3 regions of the Streptococcus sp. DTU_2020_1001019_1_SI_AUS_MUR_006 genome follow, and region 3 is predicted to be linked to each of the others. Evidence: predicted binding sites of a transcription regulator. Region 3 holds the regulator's gene; each other region holds the start of a gene.
The links. The regulator NrdR, encoded in region 3, represses ribonucleotide reductase genes. The targets are predictions, from matches to a motif close to ACACNATATATNGTGT.
Positions count from the first base shown of each region.

Region 1: the regulator NrdR is predicted to act here: its motif matches at 1,043-1,058, upstream of nrdD (anaerobic ribonucleoside-triphosphate reductase).
Region 2: the regulator NrdR is predicted to act here: its motif matches at 1,249-1,264, upstream of nrdH (glutaredoxin-like protein NrdH).

Region 1 is NZ_CP135436.1:340,061-342,332, reverse strand. Features, by position in the region: gene RRU92_RS01745 (damage-inducible protein CinA) at 1-998, shown strand, start outside; gene nrdD (anaerobic ribonucleoside-triphosphate reductase) at 1,118-2,272, shown strand, end outside.
Region 2 is NZ_CP135436.1:1,570,411-1,572,682, forward strand. Features, by position in the region: gene ptsP (phosphoenolpyruvate--protein phosphotransferase) at 1-746, opposite strand, end outside; gene RRU92_RS07590 (phosphocarrier protein HPr) at 751-1,014, opposite strand; gene nrdH (glutaredoxin-like protein NrdH) at 1,378-1,596, shown strand; gene nrdE (class 1b ribonucleoside-diphosphate reductase subunit alpha) at 1,665-2,272, shown strand, end outside.
Region 3 is NZ_CP135436.1:831,015-833,286, forward strand. Features, by position in the region: gene RRU92_RS04220 (ABC transporter ATP-binding protein) at 1-651, opposite strand, end outside; gene RRU92_RS04225 (GntR family transcriptional regulator) at 655-1,020, opposite strand; gene nrdR (transcriptional regulator NrdR) at 1,160-1,633, shown strand; gene RRU92_RS04235 (DnaD domain protein) at 1,634-2,272, shown strand, end outside.

The DNA of each region.
Region 1 (2,272 bases), 490 kb from region 3:
AAGGTTTCTTACGTATCGGGATGAGTTTGGCGCTTGCCTTCTTCTTGGCACCTCTAGTCACAGTTCTATATACTCTGGTCTTATTCTTTGCTTTGTTAGCCTTTAATATTGGGCGTGGTTACTGGGCTCGCGGCTTTTATCAATTTCTTGCGGTTGGTCTAGGATTTTTACTCCTCTTTTATCCAATCGGTTACTACACAGTTTACAAAGGGAGCTTCGGGAGTGCCATTAGCCAAATTCTCTATCCAATTGATAGTTTGAATTTTATGTCCAATCCAGTCTTGCTAGAAAATCTCCTTTTTTATGGATTGTTAACAATTGGTCTTGGAGGATTGACCCTGGTGTCTGCAGGCTTTTTCCAGTCTAAACCAAGCAAACAATACGTCTTATCCATATTTGCTGCGCTTGCTCTTGTACTATCACTAAGCTTGGAAATTTTCTCTACTGAACCGATCCATGGAAGTCGTCTAGCTGAGTTGCTTCCTTTCTTGTCTATTTTACTATTGACTCGAATTCGTGCTAATGATACAGAAGGAGTGAGTCGTCGTAGAAGATATAGCGAAGCCCCTTCGGTATGGGCAATCTTCCTTAAAGGGAATGCTTACCTGCCTATCTTGGCCCTGACTTACCTATTCTTGGCCCCTCTACTAGCGCGCTATGTCCTTCACTCAGAACAATATCAAGAACGAACTCGTATAGAAACTACGGTTAAAGGACAAACACAGGCAACCGATCGTATTTATATATGGGATGATCTTACGAATGGTTATAAGACTAGTGAACGTTTAGCAGCTAGTCAGTTGCTATCACCAAAATTATATACTGGCCTTGATGCAAATCGTAGCAAACTTGTCAATGATTTACGTGATAATCAGCCTAAAGTGATTGTGGTCAATACCAAAACAGCTCTCTGGACAGAAGTAGAACAGCTTCTGGCAGAAAGTTATCAACCAGTTCAAAGTGAATTCAAAGACTTTAAACTTTACAAATTAAAATAAAATAATCAATATCTTGTGTATTTTTAAAAATTTTAGGATTTTTAACACAAGATATTGATTTTTCTTTTTAGAGTGGTATAATACTTTTTAGAAAGAACATTTTAGAAAAGAGCATGCATATGATTGCACTAGAAGAAAAAATTACAATTTTGCCAACTCTCTTCGTCGAGAAACGAGATGGGAGACGTGTTGTATTTGATGTGGACAAGATTGACAAGGCTCTCCACAAGGCGGCAGACAAGGTTATGGACGTGACACCCTTAGTCGAAAAGCGCCTTAATGCTCTGACTGAGCGTATTGTCAAAGAAATTCATAGTCGCTTTCCAAAGGGAGTTAAGATTTATGAAATTCAAAATATCGTAGAACACGAGTTGTTGGAAGCTAAAGAATATGCCTTGGCAGAGGAATATATCACCTATCGGACACAAAGGGATTTTGAGCGTTCAAAAGCAACAGATATTAACTTCAGTATCCATAAACTTCTCAACAAAGACCAGGCAGTTGTCAATGAGAATGCTAATAAAGATAGTGATGTTTTTAACACCCAACGTGATTTGACTGCAGGGATTGTTGGGAAATCCATCGGCCTTCAAATGCTTCCTAAGCACGTAGCTAATGCCCACCAAAAAGGGGATATCCACTATCACGATTTGGACTATAGCCCTTACACCCCGATGACTAACTGCTGTTTAATTGATTTCAAGGGCATGTTGGAAAATGGTTTTAAGATTGGGAATGCTGAGGTAGAGAGTCCTAAGTCTATTCAGACCGCAACTGCTCAGATATCTCAAATCATCGCCAACGTTGCATCAAGTCAGTATGGAGGCTGTTCAGCAGACCGTATTGATGAAGTCTTGGCTCCTTATGCAGAAAAAAATTACCAAAAACACCTCAAAGATGCGGAGGAATGGGTACTACCTGACAAGCGTGAGGAGTACGCCTGGAAGAAAACCCAAAAAGATATCTATGATGCCATGCAATCTCTAGAGTACGAGATTAATACCCTCTTTACATCAAATGGGCAAACGCCATTTACCTCTCTTGGTTTCGGTCTAGGAACCAGTCGTTTTGAACGTGAAATTCAAAAGGCTATCTTGAACATTCGAATCAAGGGGTTGGGATCAGAACATCGTACAGCTATCTTCCCTAAATTGATCTTCACTCTTAAAAGAGGACTTAACTTGGAGGAAGGTTCACCTAACTACGACATCAAACAGTTGGCTCTTGAGTGTGCAACTAAGCGCATGTACCCGGATGTCTTGTCTTATGATAAG
Region 2 (2,272 bases), 740 kb from region 3:
GCGTAAGCTTCACCAGCTGCTTTAAACTCAGCCGCTTGTTCTTCAGTAGGGTTGATAATCACTTCACCTGTAATACCATTAACGGCAAGTAGGTCACCATCTTTAACGATTTCAGTGATATTATTTGTACCCAAAACTGCAGCGATTTCAAGTGTACGAGCCATGATAGCTGAGTGACTTGTACGACCACCAATGTTTGTTACAAAAGCTTTTACAAAGTTTTTGTCCAATTGAGCTGTATCAGATGGAGTCAAGTCGTGAGCAATCACGATTACTTCTTCATTGATAGAAGCTGGGTTTGGCAATTTTTTACCAAGGAGGTTAGCTAATACACGTTTTGTTACGTCGCGGATATCCGCTGCACGTTCTTGCATATATGGGTTGTCTTCCATGCCTTCAAAGATTGTGATAAACATGTCTGTAACTTCTTTCAGACCTGCTTCTGCATTCACTTTCTTAGCACGGATAGTTTCTTTGATTTGACCGATCAATTCAGGGTCAGCAAGAACCATCAAGTGGGCGTCAAATACTTGTGCCGCTTCTTCACCAAGCGTACCTACAGCCTTCTCGCGGATAAGAGAAAGCTCGTTTTGAGAAGCTTCAAGAGCAACATCCAAACGAGCCTCTTCTGCATTTGTATCTTCGACTGTAACAGTCTCGAATGATAAATCCGGTTGAACGAGTAGATATGCTTTTGCAACTGCAACACCGTCAGATGCTGCGATTCCTTTAAGCATTTCTGTCATTTCCTTATGCCAATCCTTCTTTTTCCATTGTTTCTGAGATTGCAGCGATAGCGTCATCAGCGTCTGCACCTTCAGCAGTGATTGTAACGTCAGCACCTTGACCAACACCAAGGCTCATTACACCCATGATAGATTTAAGGTTAACTGATTTACCTTTGTACTCAAGAGTGATATCTGAAGCAAATTTGCTAGCTGTTTGTACCAACAATGTTGCTGGACGTGCGTGAATACCTGTTTCTGCCACTACGTGGAAATCTTTAGAAGCCATAGTTTGACTCTCCTTTAATAGTTTTCTTGTTGAGTTACATATCTGATAACCCTTACAATTTAGTATTATATCACCTTCATTGATATTTTTCAAGTATTTTATGGACTTTCTTCAATTTCCTTTCAGATAACTTGCTGAAAATCTTCTATTAAATTTAGCAAAACACAGTATGTAGTTTTTGTCGAGACACCTATAATGAAATCATTGCTTTTTCTGTAATTATTTTTTAATACTACACTATATATTGTGTTTGTTGGTAAAATCAGTAAAATAAGTACACAAGATTTAGTTTTAGAAAGTTGACAAAGTTTTTTTTTCTGATATACTAAGAAAGTAATAAATTTTTAAAGAGGAGTTACAGAAATGGTAACCGTATATTCTAAAAACAACTGTGTCCAATGTAAAATGACGAAACGTTTTTTAGACAGTAATAATGTTGAATATAAAGAAATCAATCTTGATGAACAACCTGAATACATTGATCAAGTAAAAGAGCTTGGCTTTAGTGCTGCTCCTATTATTCAGACACCGACAGAAGTTTTCTCTGGTTTCCAACCAGGTAAACTTAAACAACTTGCTTAAGAATCAGGACAAAAGCTTCTATGTCTACCTTAGAAGCCTTTCTTTTGTAATTAGATAAAGGATTTTTTATGGGATTAAAACAACTTGAAGATGTGACTTACTTCCGTCTTAATAATGAAATTAACCGTCCTGTTAATGGACAAATCATGCTTCACAAGGACAAGGAAGCTTTAGAAGCTTTCTTTAAAGAAAATGTTGTACCTAATACAATGGTTTTTCATTCAATTACGGATAAAATTAATTTCCTCATTGAACATAACTATATTGAAACAGCATTTATCAAGAAATACCGTCCAGAATTTTTGGAAGAACTATCTCAATTTATTAAAGATCAAAACTTCCAATTTAAGTCTTTCATGGCTGCCTATAAATTCTATAATCAATATGCTTTGAAGACTAATGATGGGGAATACTATCTTGAAAGCATGGAAGACCGTGTCTTCTTTAACGCTCTTTATTTCGCAGATGGTGATGAAGCGATTGCTATTGATATCGCTAATGAAATTATCCACCAACGTTATCAACCTGCTACTCCTTCTTTCTTGAATGCAGGTCGTGCGCGTCGTGGCGAATTGGTATCGTGCTTCTTGATCCAGGTAACAGATGATATGAACTCTATCGGACGTTCTATCAACTCAGCTCTTCAACTTTCACGTATCGGTGGCGGTGTCGGAAT
Region 3 (2,272 bases):
AGACTCATAGCGAATATCATCAACATTTCCTTGACGGACGACTTTTCCATCCTTGAGGAAGATAATCTCATCCAAGATTGGTTCGATATCTGAAATCAAGTGAGTTGAAATCAAGACAGTCGAAGTTGGAGAGTAGTTGTTAATGATGGTGTTCAAGATATAGTCACGAGCTGCTGGGTCGACACCACCGATTGGTTCATCAAGAACATATAGACGAGCATCACGACTCATGACAAGGATCAACTGAACCTTTTCTTTGTTCCCTTTTGAGAGTTTCTTGAAACGGCTATTTTCATCAATACCAAGGTCACGAAGAAGACCTTGAGCACGTTCCAGATTGAAATCTTGGTAGAAGGTCTTGAAATAAGTGAGAGCTTCCTTGACCTTCATCTGCTCGTTGAGGTAGGTCGTATCAGGGAGATAAGAAACAATCGCTTTAGTTGCTGGACTTGGCTCCATGCCATTGATGAGGATACGCCCTTCCTCTGGCTGTAGTAAGCCGTTGATTAGTTTAATCAAGGTTGTCTTTCCAGAACCGTTTGGGCCAAGGAGGCCAACGATTTTTCCAGCTGGAATTTCAAGGGAAACATTTGTAAGAGCAGGGCTTGCTCCATAGGATTTTGACACATTTTCTAATGCTAACAAGGTCATAGTTTAAACTCCTTCAATATAATCTCTCACAACAGTCGGTAGTTCTTCTTTTTCATAGCCAAATTCTACCATGCCTGTTACAAACTGTTGTAACTGTTCTTCTGACAGTTGCTTACGGGATTGGAGGATCAAGTCCAAATCCTCTGTGACAAAGCGTCCTGACGTCCGCTTGGTATAAACGAAGCCTTCTCTCTCCAAGTCCGATAGGGCACGCTGGATGGTGTTGGGGTTGACCCCTGCCTCGCTAGCTAATTCTCTAACGGTTGGAAGCTGTTGATTGGGCTCGAGTTTATGGGAAATAATCTGCAATTTGATTTTCTCCATAATCTGCAAATAAATGGGTTTATTGTTATCAAATGTCCAAGACATCACGATCTCCTTTCTAATTACCTTTGTGTTAATTCAATAATACAACAAAACAAAAAACTTGTCAAGCCAAAAGGAGAATTATTTTGGGAATCTCTTAAAAAATGGTATAATGAAAAGAAAACGACAAGGAGGGAAAGGCATGCGTTGTCCAAAATGTGGCGCTACAAAATCAAGTGTGATCGATAGTCGCCAGGCTGAAGAAGGAAATACAATCAGAAGAAGACGTGAGTGTGAAGAGTGCCAGCATCGTTTTACAACCTATGAACGTGTTGAAGAGAGAACACTAGTTGTGGTCAAAAAAGATGGTACACGGGAACAATTTTCAAGAGATAAGATCTTTAACGGGATTATTCGTTCAGCCCAGAAACGTCCAGTGTCCAGTGATGAAATTGGCATGGTGGTCAATCGCATCGAACAAAAACTCCGTAGTCGCAATGAAAATGAAATTCAGAGTGAGGTTATTGGCTCTTTGGTTATGGAAGAGTTGGCAGAGTTAGATGAGATTACTTATGTACGTTTTGCCAGTGTTTACCGTAGCTTTAAGGATGTGAGTGAGCTTGAAAGCCTACTCCAGCAGATCACACAATCCTCTAAAAAGAAAAAGGAAAAATAAATGAAGCCAAATGACCGTTTTTCTTTTGTAAAGAATAATCGGGTGTCGCAAGATACCTCATCAATGGTGCAGTGCTACCTCCCGATTATCGGTCAGGAGGCGCTGAGCCTCTATCTTTATGCTGTGACTTTTTGGGATGGTGGTCAAAAGGAACATATCTTTGCAGCTATGCTCAACCATCTGAATTTTGGGATGGATACCCTTTTAAAGGCTTTTAAAACTCTAACAGCTATGAAATTGGTGACCCTCTATCAGCAGGGGGAGGCCTATAACTTGTTACTCCATTCTCCCTTATCAACTCAAGAATTTTTACAACATACAGTTTATCGGACCTTATTAGAAAAAATGATTGGGGATAGTGCGGTTGCAGCCATGAGACAGGAAAGTGTTGAAGGGGAACCTATCACGGTGGCCTTAAGTCAAATTTTCCCTCAGTTATCCGAGTCTGCGAGTCAAGAAACCTCTAGCAGTCAGCCAGCAGCAGATGATTTTGATTTGGAGCATTTCCGTCAGCTCATGGCCCGTGATGGTCTTCGTTTTCAAGATGAGACTTCGGATGTTTTGACCTTGTTTGCAATAGCAGACGAGCAGAAGTGGACCTGGTTTGAAACTTATCAAGTAGCCAAAGCGACAGCAGTG